Agarilytica rhodophyticola: one gene and its partner. Each later gene encodes a partner of the first gene's protein in a complex. Links are inferred from orthologs where the notes say so. Each region holds a gene or a part of one and is shown on either strand. Other genes may lie near its edges. The genes, in order: accC and accD.

Region 1 (9,991 bases):
AGGCGAGAATCAAACTCCTTTCGATTTGGCAAGCCGGTGACAGAATCAATGTGACTCTCTCGTCTTAAGTTTTCCGATAACTGTACTTGTTGCTCAAAGGTTGCCTTGATTTTGCTCACCATCCGGTTGATAGCAACCACCATTTCGCGCAGTTCAGGTGTGCGTGGCAAACGCTCTTCAATGTTGAACTCCTGCCGGCATATGGCTTCTGCCTGGCGCTTGACGCGATCTAGGGGCCGCAATAATACTTTCAGACCTAGTCCTGCTATGGCATAGCAAAGTGCTGTTGTAAAAATGAACAGCCAGAATTGCTGAACCACCATTCGCCATAGATCTCGGTACGCATATCCTGGGTGAACGGTTACTTCTATTGCTCCAAGACGATACCAGCCTGAGATAACTTCGGCCCGGCCTTTACGGACTTTCAAGGGAATTGTGTTGATAAACCAATTAGGCACACCATCAATTTTTATCTCTCGTTGACGTGTGACAATGGCTTTACCATCGAGCCCTTGGTAAAGAATAGTTTGATAAAAACCACGATCAAAAATCACATCTATCATCGAGGTGACTTGAGCGATATCTTTTTGTTGGGCGGCATGAGAAATAGTTAAGCCTAAAGATGTAGCCGTATCCTCGGCATGAACGGTTAGCTGCTCTCCAAGATATTGACGGGTATTAAAAATACTGACCGTCGCATTGCCTGCTAACAGAATTAACATTAGTAGGGTAATCGAGAGTATTAGTTTACGGAATAAGCTCATTGTGCCGTGCTAGCAAACCCTAGAAGGTCATTTGTTTATTACTTATTCTTTTATTCTAGGGTCTGTTCGCGTAGATTGCATAATCGCAGCGCGAGTAATACTGAAAATATTTGTTTGAGAGTTAGGCGGCTCTATAGTGGCGGCATGATCCGAATTTTAGGTGAGCGAGCGATACGAATATCACCTCTTACCCGGTATCCCTGTGCAGCACTTTTGAGCTGACTGTATATCCAGCGACCTTCTTTGTCATTGCGAGCGTAAATCAATACACTTTCCTTGGTTTCTTGCAAACGCGTGGCAATTTCCGCCAGTAGTTTCGTTACTTCACTCGATTTAGCACTGAGTTCCATGCGAGGCAACCGAATTTCTTCGACAAAGTTACCCTGCTTTTCTTCCTGCTGCCTCACTCTGCTGGCTACTGACTGTTGCGCCTTGGCAATTTGCTTTTTCAAATCCATAAGTAGGCTATTAGCAGGATAAAAGACTTCAATTTGTTGCATATAATTTTTCGCAGAACTAATCCGCCCATCCTTCAACGCGGTGCGAATCAATTCAGCATAGCGCAGCATTATCGCTTGTAACCCTGCTCGCGCTTGGTTATTTTCAGGATTAAGTAATAACACCGAGTGAAACTTGTCATACGCGTTATCGTGGCTTGGCGTCGTATAACGCGCATCGCGAAAAGCTTGCTGAGCTTGCTTGAGTAACTTCGTTTCTATCCGAGATTGTACCGAAGGCGTTGCAACGGGCTTTACTGCTTCTTTGGCAACCTCCGGAGCCGCGGAAGGTACATCACTTTTGCTAGGCTTAACACTTTTGTCTAATGAAGCAGTCTGTTCTCGCTTGGTGCTATTCACGCACCCAGCTAAATTAAGTACTATAGAAAGCGCCAAAGTAAAGCGTAAGATGATAGTGCCCAGCACTCTTATTCTCCTCTTAATGTGACAGATAAATTATGTGGAGCGCGATTGTAAGTCATAAAGTCCCGTGATGAGGCGATAAAATTCGTATTTTGTCAATTTCCGATAAACGGCACCCTATATTACACTTATCGAATACTGTTAAGACAGGTTAAGACTAATTGAAACAAGCAAGGGAACTCTGCTCATAAGCGCTATGTCAATGATGCACAATGAATTAAGATTGCATATACAGCACATCACCGAAGGCATTTGTTAAGAAGGTTGAAGACAACAGTTATGTTATACAGAATTACTTTTTTATTACTGACTTTTATCGCCACTTTTAGTGTTAATGCTCAAGAGGGTGATATTTTTGGCTCAGATGCCGCGCCCACCTCATCATTTAACCAGCAAGAAGAAGAGTTTTTGCGTGTTGAGCAAGCATACGAAGTGGTGCCTCTTGTTTATGACGATGTGCTTTCATTTGCCTGGTCCATTCACTCAGGATACTACCTTTACCAACATCAATTTAAGGTAGAAGCACGTAATGATTCCAGTAGTGAAAAGTTGACATTGGATTTTGAGACAGGCAAGAAAAAATTTGATGAGTTCTTTAATAAAGAACTTGTTGTTTACTACAACAATACTGAGGTAAAAACCAGCTTACCCGCCCTCAAACCACCTTATGAACTAAAAATATCTTCCCAAGGGTGTGCCGATGCAGGGCTTTGCTATCCCCCACGTCATCAGTATTTCACTGTCGACGCAAATGGCAAAGTTAGCGAAACGGCAACAGCGGCATACGCAGCAGGCGGTGGTAGTGATAGCAGCGGTGGAAATAGCTCAGCGCCCTATGCTGATGGGGAAGCGCCCCTGTTACCACTGGTTATCCTCGGCGCGCTTCTTGGTGGCCTTATTCTCAATTTAATGCCCTGTGTATTCCCTGTGCTTTCGCTAAAAGCATTGAGCTTTGCATCATCCAATCAATCAACACACAAACAACACTTGCATGGCTGGGCTTACACAGCGGGAGTCGTGGGTTCATTTGTGGTAGCGGCCGGTATTATCCTTGCCGCGCGTGGAGCCGGCGAGTCTCTAGGCTGGGGTTTCCAATTGCAACAGCCAGGCTTTGTGGCGTTTATGGCATTTCTATTTTTTGTTATGGGACTTAGTTTGTCAGGTATGTTCCATATCGGCACTAGCTGGATGGGGGCGGGACAGTCACTCACTGGTGGCGAGGATCTTAAATCTTCATTCTTTACAGGTGTCCTGGCTGCACTCGTCGCAAGCCCCTGCACAGCACCCTTTATGGCAACTGCTTTAGGTTTTGCCTTAACTCAGTCAGTTTTTATCGCACTATTAATATTCATCGCGCTGGGATTTGGTATGGCACTCCCTTTCCTACTGCTTAGTTATAGTCCGGTCTTAGCAAAATACCTTCCTGCGCCAGGCCCATGGATGGATACTCTCAAACAGGTACTGGCCTTCCCTCTCTACCTGACTTCTGTTTGGTTGTTATGGGTACTTGCCAATCAAACCTCCAGTAGTGGTGCGATGGTAGTACTTGCTGGCGCGGTTATGCTGGCCTTTGGCATATGGCTGCTGCAATTACCATCATCAAACTCGGCTCGTGCTCGTATGATGGCTAAAACATTTGCTGCGGCGAGTATCTTGGTAGCAGCATATAGCGCATGGATTGCAGGGGATTTTCGTGAGAGAGATAGCGGTATATGGCAAGCCTATTCAGCAGGAAAAATCGAAGAGTTAAGAGCCGAGGGCGTACCCGTTTTTGTCGATCTGACAGCAGATTGGTGCATAACCTGCAAATTTAATGAACGGGTTGCGCTAAATACAGAAAAAGTCGCACGATTCGCTGCAATTAATGATATCGTCATGTTACAGGGCGACTGGACAAACTCAGACCCGGAGATATCCGCTCTGCTGGAAAAGTTTGGTCGCAGTGGTGTGCCTCTTTATCTAATGTACCCCGCTGACTCGAATCTGCCTGCAAAGGTACTTCCGCAAATTTTAACGGAACAAATCGTACTATCTTCAATGGAAGAAGCCTTACTTTAAATCTTCGCCCAAAAGAGACCATTTGCACCGAATTTCGTCTATTTACAACTTTTAGGTAGACAGCGCCACTTAAATTCGGCACAATTTATCTGTGAAAACTGAGCAGAAGGTATTTCTCGTGCGTCCTGCACGAGAACTTTAGCCATTTTATAGCACACAACAATAAGGCGGTTATTAATGGCATCTATTTTGGTACTTCATGGTCCTAACCTTAACCTTTTAGGAGTGCGAGAACCGGGCATTTACGGCCACACCAGCCTCGATGATATCAATGCAAAACTTGGCGCAGCCTGTATGGGAAAAGGGCATCACTTCCAAGTTTTACAGAGCAATGCCGAGTACGAACTGATCGAGCGCATTCACGATGCGCGTATCGAAGGCATTAACTTTATCATCATTAATCCGGCAGCATTCACTCATACCAGCGTCGCATTAAGAGATGCGCTTGCTGCAGTTAATATTCCGTTTATTGAATGCCACTTATCCAACGTCCACAAACGTGAGCAATTTAGACAACATTCGTATTTTTCGGACTTAGCAATCGGTGTGATATGTGGTTTTGGTCCACAAAGTTATGAAATGGCACTAGACGCTGCATTTAACCACCTAGAGCAACAGCAAACGCCTTAAATTAAATTTATTACACATTTGCCTTTTAGTGAGGAAGCAATGGATATCCGAAAAATTAAAAAACTCATCGAGCTATTAGAAGAATCTAATGTTGCTGAATTAGAAATTCGCGAAGGCGAGGAATCCGTTAGAATTAGCCGAGGCTCATCAGCACTAGCAGCACAAGCCGCTGCCGTAGTCCAACCTGTGGTAACACCAGCTGCAGCAGCTGCGCCTGTGGCGGCCGCAACAACAACTGAAACACACACTGAAGTTGTGACCTCTTCTCCTATGGAGGGACACACTGTTGCCTCCCCTATGGTAGGAACTTTCTATCGTTCACCAACGCCTGGCGCTTCGCCTTTTGTAGAAGTTGGTCAGAGTGTTAAAGAGGGCGATGTTATTTGCATTATCGAAGCGATGAAGATGATGAATCAAATCGAATGTGACAAGACCGGTGTTATAGAAGAGATTCTTGTTGAAGATGGTAATCCTGTGGAGTTTGATCAGCCATTAGTCCGCATAGTCTAAAGCGCGAGAGGATTCATCATTATGTTTGACAAAGTGCTTATAGCCAACAGAGGCGAGATCGCCCTTAGAGTATTGCGCGCGTGTAGAGAATTAGACATTAAAACTGTTGCCGTATATTCTCAAGCAGATCAAAACCTCAAACACGTACTTCTGGCTGACGAATCAGTATGTATCGGCCCTAATCCCTCAACTAACAGCTATCTCAATATCCCAGCTATCATCGCTGCAATGGAAATTACCGACGCTGTTGCCGTGCATCCAGGCTACGGTTTCCTTGCGGAAAATGCCGATTTTGCCGAGCAAGTTCAAAAAAGTGGATTTACTTTCATCGGCCCAGATCCCGATGTTATCCGTATGATGGGCGATAAGGTGGCAGCTATCGATGCTATGAACAAGGCTGGAGTGCCAACTGTGCCAGGCTCCGGCGGCCCACTTACCGATGACGAACAAGCCTGTATCGACTGTGCAGAAACCATAGGTTTCCCTGTAATTATTAAAGCAGCGGCAGGCGGTGGCGGCAGAGGCATGCGTGTTGTGCACGATAAAGAGTCTCTATTTAACTCCATTCAAATAACTAAATCAGAAGCCCTTGCTGCATTCGGTGATGCCACCGTGTACATGGAAAAGTTTTTGCAAAATCCCCGTCATGTGGAAGTGCAAATTATGTCAGACGGCCAAGGCAATACCATTCATCTATATGATCGCGATTGCTCGCTGCAGCGTCGCCACCAAAAAGTGATGGAAGAGGCCCCAGCCCCAGGCATTCCCATGGAGATTAAGCAGGAGGTGTTCGACTCCTGTATCAAAGCATGCAACGATATTGGTTATCGCGGCGCAGGCACATTTGAATTCCTTTACGAGGATGGTCGTTTTTATTTCATCGAAATGAATACCCGTATTCAGGTGGAACACCCCGTGACTGAAATGATTACTGGCGTCGATCTGATTAAAGAACAAATCAGCGTCTGCGCAGGTAACAAGTTAAGTTTAAAACAAGAAGATATCTCAGTTAACGGACACGCTTTTGAGTGCCGAATTAACGCAGAAGATCCCAAAACGTTTATGCCCAGTCCAGGCCCTGTTAATAAATTTCACACACCAGGTGGTTTAGGTGTGCGTGTGGATTCTCACCTCTACGGTGGCTATAGTGTTCCGCCCTATTACGACTCCATGATCGCGAAAATTATTACTCACGGTGCAGATCGAACTACCGCTCTTAAAAAAATGGGAGTTGCCTTGGATGAATTAGTGATCGATGGTATAAAAACTAACACGGATTTACAAAAGGATCTTGTTGTTGATGAAGCCTTCAACGAGGGCTGCGTTAACATTCATTACCTTGAGAAAAAACTCGGTCTCTAAATCATGTGACCATATAAAGCTGCGACCCTAAAATGGTCGCAGTATCATAATTCTTTTTCACGAAAGCCAATCTACTACACTTTTCAAAGGCGGCTAACTATGCCTTGGTTGCAATTACGAGTTAATACACAGCGAGATGATGTCCCTTCTGTAGAAACAGCTATGACGTCCAATGGCGCTTTGTCAGTCACATTTGAAGATAATGCTGATCAACCAATTTTTGAACCTGAGCTTGGTGAAACCCCTCTTTGGAATGAAACCTGTGTGACAGGCTTGTTCGATGCGGCTATTGAAACGCATGATGTGCAAGATAAAATCACTCACCAATGTGGTGTGGGTGATGACGCTTGTCATTGGCAAATACTCGAGGACAAAGATTGGCAAAGAGAATGGATGAAGCACTTTTCACCTCTGCAGTGCAGCGCTAATTTCTGGATATGTCCAAGCTGGATAGCACCTCCCAAACCCGAAGCAATAAATTTGATGTTAGACCCCGGTTTAGCGTTTGGCACCGGTACGCATCCAACCACCTTTATGTGCTTAAAGTGGGTAGCAGAGTGTAATATCTCCAATAAGGATGTAGTTGACTATGGCTGCGGATCAGGCATCTTAGGCATTGCCGCATTGTTACATGGTGCCAAATCGGTCACAGGAATCGATATTGATCCGCAAGCACTTATTGCGAGCCAAGAAAATGCCAAACGCAATAATTTGGATAAGGAACTTTTCCCGGTATACTTCCCAGACAAATGTCCAACAGAGAAAACTGATATCGTGTTGGCAAATATTTTAGCGGGTCCTTTGGTAGAATTGGCCCCGGCCCTGGTATCTTTACTAAAAACCGGAGGCAAAATATGTCTTTCTGGGATTTTGAAATCTCAACAACAGGCGATTATTGACACCTACTCTCACCATGTAACAATAGATAAAATTGATGAAAAAGATGAATGGGTGTGCATTGTTGGAACAAAAAAAGCGTAACCCTATCAATTTTAAACCTTCACAATGGCACATTGATTTTAGTGAGTATAAACTCACCATTAACGATTTAAGATATTAAGGATTTTGCGGAGTGACTGAAAATATTACACGTTGCCCGAAATGCAATACGTCTTTCCGTATTTCAGAAAGTCATTTGAACACGGCCAAAGGGTCTGTGCGCTGTGGCTCATGCCTTAATATTTTTAATGCCAAGCAATATCTTGTCTCACCGAACACGTCTGCGCAAAAGCAACAAGCCCCCCTGCCTCAGCAAGAAATATATGATGAGGAAGAAGAAATATTAATCAGTGACGATATGGAGAATGAGCAGGTAGGCGCTGGTGATAATGATGGCTATGGTGACTCCCTGTTCAATCAAAAAAGTGATGGCGACTTTAACTTATTTGAACGTGAAGCTCCTCAAGAAGAGGAAGAAAAGCTTGACACTCAGGATGAATCTTGGGCATTAAATTTATTGGAGGAAGATGAAGAATCTCATCCTCAACCTGAACCACCATCGGTGGAAGAGCTGGAAAAACAGGAAGAAAAGCAGAATACCGAAGAGTTTGAAGCAAGTTACTACACTAATAGTTTCCAGATCATTGAAGATGAAGCAATAGTAGAAAGCGAACAGCAACAAGCTGACCTCGATCAGGCAACAATCGAGAACGCCACTGATGAAAGTGACGCAGTTAAGGATATATTTTACGAGGAAGAAATAGAGGAATATGACTACTCGGAGGCATCTTCTCTATATGAACAAAGTCCGGCCAGCAATAAATATCTCGATGCGATAGAACCTGAACCGGTTGAGTTTGACTGGCAACGACACTCCAACATATGGCATTCCAAACTGTTATGGGGAGCGCTTTCGCTAATTGTAGCCGCCCTTTTAGTAGGGCAAGTGGCTTGGATAAAGTTTGATACTCTGAGTGTTATCGAGCCATACAGGTCATATTATGCGAAGGTTTGTTCTACATTTTCATGCAAATTGCCTGACCTGATTGACAGAAAATTAATCAAAACCGCTAATTTGGTTGTCCGTTCTCACCCAAAGACTCAAGGCGCACTCATAGTAGATGCCGTGTTACAAAATACAGCAAGATTTGAACAGACGTTTCCTGCTCTTGACCTTGTCTTCACTAATCAGCAAGATAAAACGGTAGCGGCTAGAAGGTTAAAGCCTAGTGATTATTTGGCGGGTGAGTTAGCAGGCAGAACACACATGCCGGTAAAACAGCCTATCCATATCGCTATAGAAATAGCCGATCCGGGAAGGGAAGCGGTCGGTTATAGAATAAGCATTGCGGAGTAGAGAGTATCGCCTACTTGCATGTTCGATGAAAATCTTATTTACTACGCCAAATATTTCAAAAACTGATCCTTTTTCAAGCAATTTGCCTAAAATATACATTCCAATACGCAGAAACAAACGGTATGATAGCCACCCTTTTCAGGCAGGCTTCTGGGGATGTAAAACATTCGCAAAGGCGAAGTATTTGAGTTTTTTGTTTGTGTAGTACTGGTTATTTCTTGGGGGAAACATCAGTTGTTAATTATTGGCCCATACGCTTTAAATAGCCGCGTTATGCTCGCGCCTATGGCTGGCGTTACAGACTTGCCGTTTCGCGAAATATGCCGCGAAATGGGGGCCGCATTGACGACATCTGAGATGGTCACAAGTGATACATCATTGTGGGGGAGCGAGAAGAGCCGCAATCGTTTGATCAACCACTCTGACAGTGACATGCCAGCAAGCGTACAAATTGCTGGTTCTGACCCCGACATGATGGCACAAGCAGCGGTTTGTGCAGTCGCACACGGTGCACAAATTATTGACATCAATATGGGGTGCCCGGCTAAAAAAGTGTGTAAAAAACTTGCCGGTTCTGCATTGATGAAAGATGAAAAATTAGTAAGTCGCATTTTAGCCAAAGTCGTAGGTAGCGTAAGCGTACCGGTGACACTAAAAACGCGCACAGGCTGGGATAAAAACAATAAAAATGGAATAGAGGTCGCTCGAATTGCTGAGAGTGAAGGGATAAAAGCAATAACAATACATGGAAGAACACGGGCTTGCAGATTTGCAGGTGAAGCTGAGTACGACACTATTGCACAAATCGTTGATACATTATCGATTCCGGTTTTTGCAAACGGTGATATAGACACTCCTGAAAAAGCTAAGGCGGTACTTGAATGTACCTCAGCACATGGGATTGTAATTGGCAGAGCTGCGTTTGGAAACCCGTGGATATTTAAGCAAATTTCACATTTTTTAGCCTCTGGAAAACAGCTTCAGAAGCCGACGATTGTCGAAATTGCCAGCACTATGACAGCGCATTTTAAGGAACTATATAAATTTTATGGTGACTACAAGGGAACTCGGTTAGCTCGCAAACATTTTACATGGTATTGCCAACAACACCTGAGTCGCCCTACTGACACAATAAAAGCATTTAACCAATTAGAAACATATCAATCACAATTAGAGGCCGTAGAGAAATTATTAAAGCGGCCGACCATTTATGAGGAAAAAGTAGCATGAATACAGCGGATACGCTTCTCAACGATCGCACCAAGGAATTTTCAGGTCAAACAACACAAGCTAATGAAACATACAACAGTGTTCAACAAGATCAATCTCTTCGCGACTGTGTAGAAAAAGCGGTTAGCAATTACTTTCAACACCTTGAAGGTCAAGATGTTACTGATGTTTACGAGATGGTTTTAGCAGAAGTTGAAGCCCCTATGTTAGAAGTTGTTATG
Region 2 (9,952 bases), 460 kb from region 1 along the record:
TAATCGAATCTATCGTTTGATAAAACTATATTTATGATGCTTGCTATAAAAACATTGTAATAAGATTGTTTATTGATCAATGAAATGTGAGGATTTTCAAAAACAAGGCTTTAATGGGTCGTAATCACAGCTAATATCTCAGTCAATAAGTTGAAAAAAACCTATTTATAATGAATACTTACGACCAATACTGAAAGATTATTCGAGGTTTGGCTTTGTGGATGAAGTCGCTGATCCAAGACTTCTTCTTAGACAAAGCAGGCCTGATTATAATTTAAACAAGGATCTTCCTATGGGTCACCGTTCGATAATTTTGCTGGCCAGCGTATTGTTTACGTTTCTGGCGTCTAATGCTTTAGCACTTGGCGTAGGCAAAATAAAGTTAGAGTCATCACTAAATCAACCACTGCAAGCTCAGATTGAGTTGTTTGAGGTAAGAGATTTAACGCCCACTGAAATTCGCGTGAGTATCGCCTCACGAGAAGATTTCGACCGCATTGGTGTCGATAAAATCTTCTTCCTCAGCGATATTAAGTTTGATATTGATCTTGACGATCCTAGTGGCCCAACAATTAACGTATCATCGAGAAAAGTAGTGCGTGAGCCGTTTTTGAACTTTATTGTTCAAGTGCAATGGCCCAGTGGTAAGCTGCTGCGCGAATATACCTTGCTTATGGATCTTCCTGTCTATGCTAATCAGGATGCTCCTCCAGTTAGGCAGTCTACTACTAGAAATACCGGCACTAGTCAGACAGCACAAACACCTCGTTACCAGCCACCAGCGCCAACCAAACAAACGTCAACGGCGCCAGCATCAAATGATCGATCATCTTTTGAGGATGCACCTCCACGTCCTTCTCAAGCCCCTGTGACTCCTTCGTATACGGGAGACTCATACAGTGTCCAGGCCAATGACACTCTATGGGAGATCGCCACGCAAGTGCGTCCGAATCGCTCTGTCAGCATATATCAAACAATGATTGCGATTCAGCGTGCTAACCCTGAAGCGTTTATTAATGAAAATATCAATCTGTTAAAGAAGGGGCAGATTCTACGTATTCCCAATGCGGATGAAATGGCGTCTTTAAACCAAGGTGACGCGGTACGTGAAGTTTCTGTTCAAAATAATGTTTGGTCTGGTAGCGATGGCGAAGTTGATGATGCCCAGTTAAGTGGTGCTAACGTCTACGATAGCGGCTCTAGTGATTCTGGTAACGTAGAAGGACGAGTTAAACTTACATCTCCTGATGATTCGTTTGATAGTAACGAAGGCCGCTCGAGTGGGGGAGCAGCAGACAGCAGTGTTGACGCCCTTGAAAATGAACTGGCCATTACTTTGGAGCAGCTTGATAAGAGTGGTAAAGAAAATACTGAATTGCGATCGAAGGTTTCTTCACTAGAAGAGCAGATAGAAACCATGGAGCGCATGCTTGAAGTCAGCAATGAAAACCTTCGAGCGCTTGAGTTAGCGGCCAAGAAAAATGCTGAGGAAGTAGCAGCGCAAGAAGATGATATTGCCGCGGCAGGGGTTGAGACTGACAACACAGATGGTACTGGCGAAGAAGCTCCTGAGGATACCTCTGGTGGTAGCGAGTCCATCGACGACCTTTTAGATACATACAATTCTGGCAACGAAACAAGTGGAGATGTTGCTGGATCAGAGGGTGCGAGTGAAGGTGAGGGTGTTGAAGGTGCTGTTGAGGATAGTGCTGCTATCGATGGCGATGCACTTGACAGTGATAGCGCAGAAGCAGGTCTTGATGAGGAAAATACTGATCTAGCTGAAGAAGCAACGCCGACGCCGACGCCAACTACTGCGGCCAAGCGCGTGGTTATTCCGCCACCGCCAGTTGAGAAAAGTATTGTTGATATCCTTCTTGATAATATCTTGTACCTCGTTGGAGGTATTGTTGTCTTAGCTGTTGGCGTATTCTTTTTCCTTAAGAAGAAATCTTCAGATGAGGATGATTTTGATGAGTTTATGCAAGATCACGGTGGCGTTGAAGCAACTGATGATGCTTTAGAACAAGAAGATGAGTTCGATTTAGACGGTGATCTTCCAAATTTTGATGAAGGTGATAGCGACTCTCTAGCTGAGGCAGGAGAGCAAGAAGACCCAGAAAGCGCGGATGAGACTGAGCAACAAACAGAAGACGTTGTAGCAGAGGCAGATATTTACATCGCTTATGGTAAATATGACCAAGCTGAAGAAATGTTGCTCAAGGTATTGACCAAAGACCCTAGTGACCAAGAAGTCAGGCTTAAATTGCTAGAAGTTTATTCTGCCCAGGGCGATGCTCAAAGCTTCGATCCTCATTATGCCAAATTAATGGTATTTGCTAGCCCGGCTAATATCGAGCGAGCCGAGGAGCTACGTAACACTATTCCTGGTATTGCCGCTTTTGATGAAACAGGGTTTGATACTTCTGATGTGCAGCAATACGCCGGTGGTTTAGACGATAGTTTCAGCGCTGATGACGATAATATAAGTATCAGCGACGACAGCGTTGAAGATGATGGCTTAGAGTTCGATGGCCTTGGTATCGGAGACAGTGCTGACACATCTGATGCCTTAGTGGATTTAGATAGTGGATCTGACCCTATCAATTTTGACGCTGCGCCTGAGGGCGAAGAGCTGGATTTGGATTTCGACCTAGATCTCCCCGAAGGTGATGATAGCGAAACCTCTTTTGACCTCGAGCTGGACTTACCCGATGAGTCAGATGAAAACAAAGCCACTGAGGATGATTTAAGTGAGCCCAACTTTGAACTGGATTCTGGGTTGGATTTAGATAATGAACTCGATAGCGAGTTGTCGTTAGACTCTAATAATAGTGGTCTTGATTATGATGACGATGTCACTCAGATTAAAGACTACAGCAAACCTGATGATGGCGCTGCAGACGCAGATATAAGTATCGAAGAGTCCTTAGACTTAGATACTGATTTGGGTGATTTCTCTGGTGATGATAGCTCTGAGTTAGATATCGATGATCTTTCTATTGATTTAGGCGGTGACTCGGATGTGTCTTTAAGTGAGTCGCTCGAATCTGATTTAGCTTCCCTAGACGCGGATTTAGATTTGTCTTTGGATGGAGGGGATGAAGAACAGCAGTCTTCCACTTATTCAGTTGCTGATGGTTTGGATATGGAAGATACCTTAATCCGCAGCGAGCCGCCTCTTAGTATGCAAGAAGAGGATCTGGCAGCCAGCTCTGATGACGATGACTTAAGCGAATTTGAATTAGATACCGGGCTCGATCACAGTGATTTAGACGCTGAAGACGATTTATCCAGTGATACCGTAGTTAATAAGGCGCTTAACGACGATTATATTGAGCAACGATTATCGGCAGAGTCCGATGATGAGATCCTCAATAGTTCTCTGTCGTTAGAAAGTGAGGTAGATGACATCGCTAGTGGCGCCGCAGCTGGCGATAGCCAATCACTAGACAGCTTAGACCTTGAAGCAGACGACGCCGACCTAGATTTGTCTTCTCTGGATGAAGAATTGGATGCGTTGACTTCCGGAATGGATGAGGGGGCTAGTGGGACTGACGATCTTATGGCTGAGCCAGTAACAGACTTTGATGATTTCGAAGATGATCTGGCGAAAGATGAAGCCATGGCGGAGACGGTAAAATCTGACCATGCTGGCGACACCAATGTTGCGGACATGGGCGATGACAACATGTTTGATCAAGCTATTAGCGAAGTTCCTAGCACAGCGTCTTCTGATGTTGAGTTTGAGATCCCAGAAGTTAATCCTGATGACTTAGATGATGATGACTTGGATTTCTTGAGCGATAGTGATGAGGTAGCGACCAAACTGGATCTTGCCAGAGCGTATATTGATATGGGAGATCAAGAAGGTGCTCGCGATATTATTCGAGAAGTTGTAGGCGAAGGCACAGATCAGCAGAAAACAGAAGCAGAAAACTTGTTAGCCCGTATTGATAGCTAGTTTCTGCATCTTATTTTAGTCACTAAAACCTTGTTCATAGCGAACAAGGTTTTTTTTCGTTTAGAGTTATGTATAGCCGTAATTGTGAAATCAAGCCGGGAATAGAGTTTCCCGATAATATGCAACGTGTTGCCCTCGGGGTTGAATATAACGGTGCGCCTTTTAACGGTTTTCAAAAGCAAGCCTCGACCGCAAATACAATCCAAGCAGCTCTAGAAGCAGCGCTATCTAAAGTGGCGAATGAGCCTATTTCACTGGTATGTGCTGGACGTACAGATGCTGGGGTGCATGCTAGTGAGCAAGTCGTACATTTCGATACTTTGGCGCAAAGACCGGCAAAAGCCTGGGTGCAGGGAGTCAATACGCAGTTGCCTTTTGATATACGCGTGCACTGGTCAAAGCCTGTTAGCCCTGATTTCCATGCGCGCTTCAGCGCGACGGCGCGTACCTATCGTTATGTCATCTATGCGGCTGCAACGGCGCCTGCTTGTTTTTATCAATCAACCACCTGGACATCTTATCAACTGGATATAGAGCGTATGCAGGAAGCCGGTCAATATCTGTTGGGTGAACATGATTTTTCCTCTTTCCGCGCTGCCTATTGTCAAGCGAGAGTGCCAGTGAGGCATATTTATAATTTGCGTTTTTATCGCAGTGGTGCTTTTATTATCATGGAAGTTAAAGCCAATGCTTTTTTGCATCATATGGTTAGAAATATCGTGGGTACTATGATGGATATAGGCCGTGGTGCTAGAGAGCCTGCTTGGGTGGAGGAACTACTTCAGCTAAAAGATCGCAAACGGGCCTCACCTACCGCCAAGCCTTGGGGATTGTATCTCGTCAAGGTTGATTACGATGCCCAGTTTGCTTTGCCCCAAACTCCGGCAGGGCCAATTTTTGTTGGGCCTGCCCCCTAAAACTTAACCTCTTCGTTTTAGTGTCTAAAATGTGCTCGGTTTTTATGTTTTGTGAGTTAATCTGCTAAACACATCTTATCGCCCTTTGACCATTGCTCACAAACAAGTGAAATTCTGTTAATATCTTCAACGTTTGTGGCGCCCTCACTGGTGCGTTTATCCGGCTTTTTATCGAACGGTTATCCTTTTTTGATTATTGTGTTAATGACGCTTGCTATGATGAATGCTGTTTTCTCTATAGCCAGCTGCAGCTGTTTATAATTGGCCGAGATCGAATCAATTGCTTATATTTAGTCGTATTTAACGATTCGGTCACCGGTGTTAAAAGTGAAAATTGAACATGGGCAAGCCACTGAGCAACCATCGTCGCTACGAAAGGATCGGTACAAAATCGAAAAAATACTAGATTGCTAAATTAATCGCGTTGAGAGTGAAGTGAGAAATAATTGAGAGTTAAAATATGTGGTATTACTCGTGTTGAAGATGCCCTCGTTGCTGAGCGCAGCGGTGCTGACGCTATCGGTTTGGTGTTTTATCCCAAAAGTAGCCGTTATTTGTCTGACCTTTCACTTGCGCGAGAAATCGCTTTGTCCGTTGGCCCCTTTGTTACTGTAGTCGGGCTTTTTGTGGATGCTCGCTCTGATTTTATCGCTAACATTTTAGCCAATGTGCCTATTCATCAAATTCAATTTCATGGCAATGAAAGTGAGCAGGACTGTAAGCAATATCAGCGTCCCTATATGAAAGCCTTACGCATGAGTGAGAATCTCGATGTGCTTGCACGTATAAATGCCTACCCCAGTGCCTGCGGAATTTTATTGGATACCTATGTCAAAGATATGCCAGGTGGTACCGGTAAGAGTTTCGATTGGCAACGAGTGCCCCACGATACACAAAAAGCGATTGTACTGGCGGGTGGGTTAGATGCTGACAATGTTCAGCAAGCAATAGACTGTGCTAAACCCTACGGGGTGGATATTAGTGGTGGTGTTGAGCAGGCACCTGGAATTAAAGATGCAAATAAAGTGAGTGCATTTGTTGCGCGCGCAAAAACCGGAGTTTTGAAAGGTGAATGAAAAAATAGATTTTTCGGCGGTTCCTGATGATAAAGGCCATTTTGGTATTTATGGAGGACGCTTTGTTTCTGAAACGTTAATGCATGCCTTGGATGAATTGAAAGCCATTTATTCTCGAGTGAAGAATAACGCAGACTTCCAAGAAGAGTTTGATAAAGATCTTGCCCACTACGTTGGCAGACCCTCACCTTTATATTATGCCGAGCGTTGGTCGGAGCAATTAGGCGGCGCAAAGATATATCTTAAACGAGAAGATTTAAATCACACCGGCGCGCATAAAGTTAACAACACCATTGGCCAGGCACTATTGGCAAAGTATACCGGCAAGCCTCGTGTTATTGCGGAAACTGGTGCTGGCCAGCACGGTGTTGCCAGTGCGACGGTTGCTGCTCGTCTAGGGTTAGAATGTGTAGTTTACATGGGCGCTGAAGACGTCAAGCGTCAGGCCCTGAATGTTTATCGCATGAAACTTTTAGGTGCTACCGTGGTTCCTGTGGAGTCAGGTTCAAAAACTCTGAAAGATGCAATGAACGAAGCGATGCGTGACTGGGTAACTAATGTCGACAACACGTTTTATATTATCGGTACTGTTGCCGGCCCACATCCTTATCCTCAACTTGTACGTGATTTCCAAAGTGTTATTGGACGAGAGGCCCGTCGTCAGAGTTTAGAAATGACCGGCAAGTTACCTGATGCTCTAGTGGCCTGTGTCGGTGGCGGTTCTAATGCTATCGGTTTGTTCCATCCATTTCTTGATGATCAAGACGTGAAGATGTACGGAGTTGAGGCGGGTGGTCTAGGGGTTGAAAGTGGCAAGCACGCAGCGCCGTTAAATGATGGTCGCCCAGGTATTTTACACGGCAATCGCACCTACCTAATGGAGGATGAGAACGGCCAAATTATTGAAACCCACTCTGTATCGGCAGGTCTCGATTACCCGGGTGTCGGCCCTGAACACTCTTGGTTAAAAGATATTGGCCGAGTTGAGTATGTTGCCATTAACGATGATGAAGCTATGGCTGGCTTTAGAACACTTACCCGTGTAGAGGGTATCATGCCTGCCCTTGAATCAAGCCATGCGATTGCCTACGCCCATAAACTTGCGCCTACTATGAGCAAAGATCAAAGCATTATTGTTAATCTCTCTGGTCGCGGAGATAAAGATATTCTTACTGTTGCACAACTGGATGGAATAGAGGTTTAAGAGAAAACATCGTGAATAGAATAAGCCAGCGTTTATCTGAGTTAAAATCGCAAAATCGTAAAGCCTTGGTCACTTATATTGTCAACGGTGACCCTCGTCCAGAAGTAAGTTTGCCTGCCATGCATGCACTGGTAGAGGCAGGTGCAGATATTATTGAATTGGGGATTCCCTTTTCTGATCCTATGGCAGAAGGTCCAACCATTCAACGTGGCCATGAACGTGCGCTAGCGCATAATACCAGCCTGCGTGATACTTTCGCTTTGGTGAAAGAATTTCGTACCCGTAACCAGCATACTCCCATTGTGATTATGGGCTATGCTAATCCACTTGAGCGCATGGGCTATGAAGAGTGTGCAAAACTTGCCGCTGAAGTAGGTGTGGATGGCATGTTGACGGTGGATCTGCCCGCCGAAGAATCTGCTGAGCTAAACAAGTATTTAGTACAAAATTCGCTGGAAAATATTTTCTTGCTGGCGCCGACAACAACAGAAGAACGAATTAAAGATGTCGTGTCATTAGCCGGCGGATTTGTGTACTATGTATCGCTTAAAGGGGTTACAGGTGCTGGTCATATCGACGTCGATGCTGTCGAGAAACGCTTGCAGGAAATTAAAAAGTATACGGACTTACCCGTGCTCGCTGGTTTCGGCATTAAAGATGCCGATACCGCATCGGCAATTGCCAATGTGGCTGATGGTGTTATAGTCGGCAGCGTTTTGGTGGATGCCATGGGGAAAGATGCCGATCGTAATACGCAAGAGATTTGCCAGGATCTGAAGAATATCATCGAACCTATGAGAAGTGCTCTCGATGAGCAAAACTAAAAAAATTAACATATTAAGAAGTTAGTCAATGAGCTGGTTAGATAAAATTGTTCCCAAAGTCGTGCGTTCAGAAAATGCGCGCGGTGCTAGCAAGGTTCCCGAGGGTGTATGGAAAAAATGCCCAAAGTGTGGGGCGATGTTATACCGTCCCGAATTAGAAAAAAACTTGGATGTATGTCCCAAATGTGATCATCATATGCGTGTTAGCGCTCGTCGTAGGCTCGATATTTTCCTTGATAAAGAAGGACGAGAAGAGCTGGCAAGCGATGTTGTTCCAGTGGATCGGCTTAAGTTTAAAGACGTTAAAAAATATAAAGATAGACTTTCTTCTGCACAAAAAACAACCGGCGAAAAAGACGCTTTGGTTGCCATGAAAGGTACCTTAAAGGGGATGCCTGTAGTGGCCAGTGCATTTGAGTTTGCTTTTCATGGCGGGTCTATGGGCTATGTTGTAGGCGAGCGTTTTACCCGTGCTGCGCAATTGGCCTTAGAAGAACGCAGTCCTTATATTTGTTTTTCTGCCACTGGCGGTGCCAGAATGCAGGAGGCGCTTATATCTTTAATGCAGATGGCTAAGACCAGCGCTGTTATTGAGCGTTTGAAGCAAGAAGGTATTCCTTTTATTTCCGTCATGACAGACCCTGTCTACGGTGGCGTTTCAGCAAGTCTAGCTCTGTTGGGGGATATCAATGCTGCTGAGCCTGGCGCGAGAGCCGGTTTTGCAGGCCCTAACATTATCGAGCAGACAATTCGTCAAAAGCTTCCAAAGGGCTTCCAGCGAAGTGAGTTTTTGCTTGAGCATGGTGCTATCGATTTAATTATACCTCGCACTCAAATGCGTGATCGTCTGGCCTCGATCGTTGCTAAATTAACACATCAACAGCAACCCATTTTAGAAATTACCTAACGGCATTATCTTGTCGCAAGCTCGATTTTCTACGCTCACTGATTGGCTCACTTGGATGGAGACTCTCCATCCAAGTGAAATCGACCTTGGCTTGTCGCGTATTCGGCAGGTAGCTCAGAGGTTGGGTATCAGTAAAACCCGGGCCAAAGTCATTACTGTTGCAGGAACCAATGGCAAGGGCTCCTGTATTGCTACGTTAGAAAAAATCCTAACGGATAATCACAATCGTGTTGGCAGCTATACTTCGCCTCATATTACTCGCTATAACGAACGTATCCGACTTGATCGATGTGAAATCGATGACCAAACCTTATGCGATACTTTTACGTTGATTGATCAAGCAAGAGCTGAGATAAGTCTGACCTACTTTGAATTTGGTACCTTAGCTGCCCTTTATATTTTTGCTCATAATGAACTTGATTATTGGCTGTTAGAAATAGGTTTAGGAGGACGACTTGATGCGGTTAACATCATTGACCCTGATGTGGCTGTCATCACTTCAATAGACTTAGATCATGAAGCATGGTTGGGAGATACCAGGGAGAAAATTGCAGTAGAAAAACTTGGTATATTAAGGTCACACGTTGCTTGTGTGTGTGCAGAGCCCAAGCCTACTGAAAATATGGAAGCAATTTTTACCTCGATGGAGGTTAAGCCCGCTAATATCAACCATGCATTTTCAGCTATGGATGAAAATAATGGCCAAGACGTAAGGTTTACCTTCACTAATTCAATGCATAAAGTGCAAAGTATTTGCGTGCAACGACCCTCGTTGCCTGTTAATAGTGTTGCCGCTGCGCTGCAGGTGTTATGCCTCTTAAATGTTTTACCGGATGAAGAAGGGCTTACACAAAGTTTATCGCAACTTAGCTTATTCGGCCGTTTTGAAACCATCACCTTTAAATCTTGTCAGCTTGTGATGGATGTGGCACACAACCCGGCAGCTGCTCGTTTGTTAGTTGATAATCTTACGCGTGTTAACCAAAGGCCCTCAATTGCTGTTGTTGGCATGATGGCAGATAAGAATATTGCCCAAACCTTGAGCCCACTGTGTCCAATG

Evidence for each region.
Region 2: the proteins of accC (region 1) and accD are in contact, whole or in part, in a solved structure (PDB 8UXZ), measured with the Escherichia coli proteins. The link is inferred for Agarilytica rhodophyticola from one-to-one orthologs.

The regions. Positions count from the first base shown.
Region 1 is NZ_CP020038.1:2,217,687-2,227,677, reverse strand. The notes cover bases 4,096-7,073. They hold accC (acetyl-CoA carboxylase biotin carboxylase subunit), read left to right. Parts: upstream 4,096-4,903; coding sequence 4,904-6,244; downstream 6,245-7,073. Other genes in these bases: prmA (50S ribosomal protein L11 methyltransferase), read left to right, coding at 6,344-7,073; accB (acetyl-CoA carboxylase biotin carboxyl carrier protein), read left to right, coding at 4,412-4,882; aroQ (type II 3-dehydroquinate dehydratase), read left to right, coding at 4,096-4,372. In the rest of the region: BVC89_RS09425 (bifunctional diguanylate cyclase/phosphodiesterase), read right to left, coding at 1-764; BVC89_RS09420 (N-acetylglucosaminyltransferase), read right to left, coding at 896-1,621; BVC89_RS09415 (protein-disulfide reductase DsbD family protein), read left to right, coding at 1,964-3,742; more of aroQ, read left to right, coding at 3,920-4,095; more of prmA, read left to right, coding at 7,074-7,225; BVC89_RS09390 (zinc-ribbon and DUF3426 domain-containing protein), read left to right, coding at 7,317-8,540; tRNA dihydrouridine synthase DusB, read left to right, coding at 8,775-9,770; DNA-binding transcriptional regulator Fis, read left to right, coding at 9,767-9,991. UniProt on the Escherichia coli protein: This protein is a component of the acetyl coenzyme A carboxylase complex; first, biotin carboxylase catalyzes the carboxylation of the carrier protein and then the transcarboxylase transfers the carboxyl group to form malonyl-CoA.
Region 2 is NZ_CP020038.1:2,676,881-2,686,832, forward strand. The notes cover bases 7,014-9,952. They hold accD (acetyl-CoA carboxylase, carboxyltransferase subunit beta), read left to right. Parts: upstream 7,014-8,013; coding sequence 8,014-8,892; downstream 8,893-9,952. Other genes in these bases: trpB (tryptophan synthase subunit beta), read left to right, coding at 7,014-7,161; trpA (tryptophan synthase subunit alpha), read left to right, coding at 7,173-7,985; BVC89_RS11370 (bifunctional folylpolyglutamate synthase/dihydrofolate synthase), read left to right, coding at 8,903-9,952. Also shown: BVC89_RS11340 (FimV/HubP family polar landmark protein), read left to right, coding at 218-3,964; tRNA pseudouridine(38-40) synthase TruA, read left to right, coding at 4,033-4,881; BVC89_RS11350 (phosphoribosylanthranilate isomerase), read left to right, coding at 5,328-5,957; more of trpB, read left to right, coding at 5,950-7,013.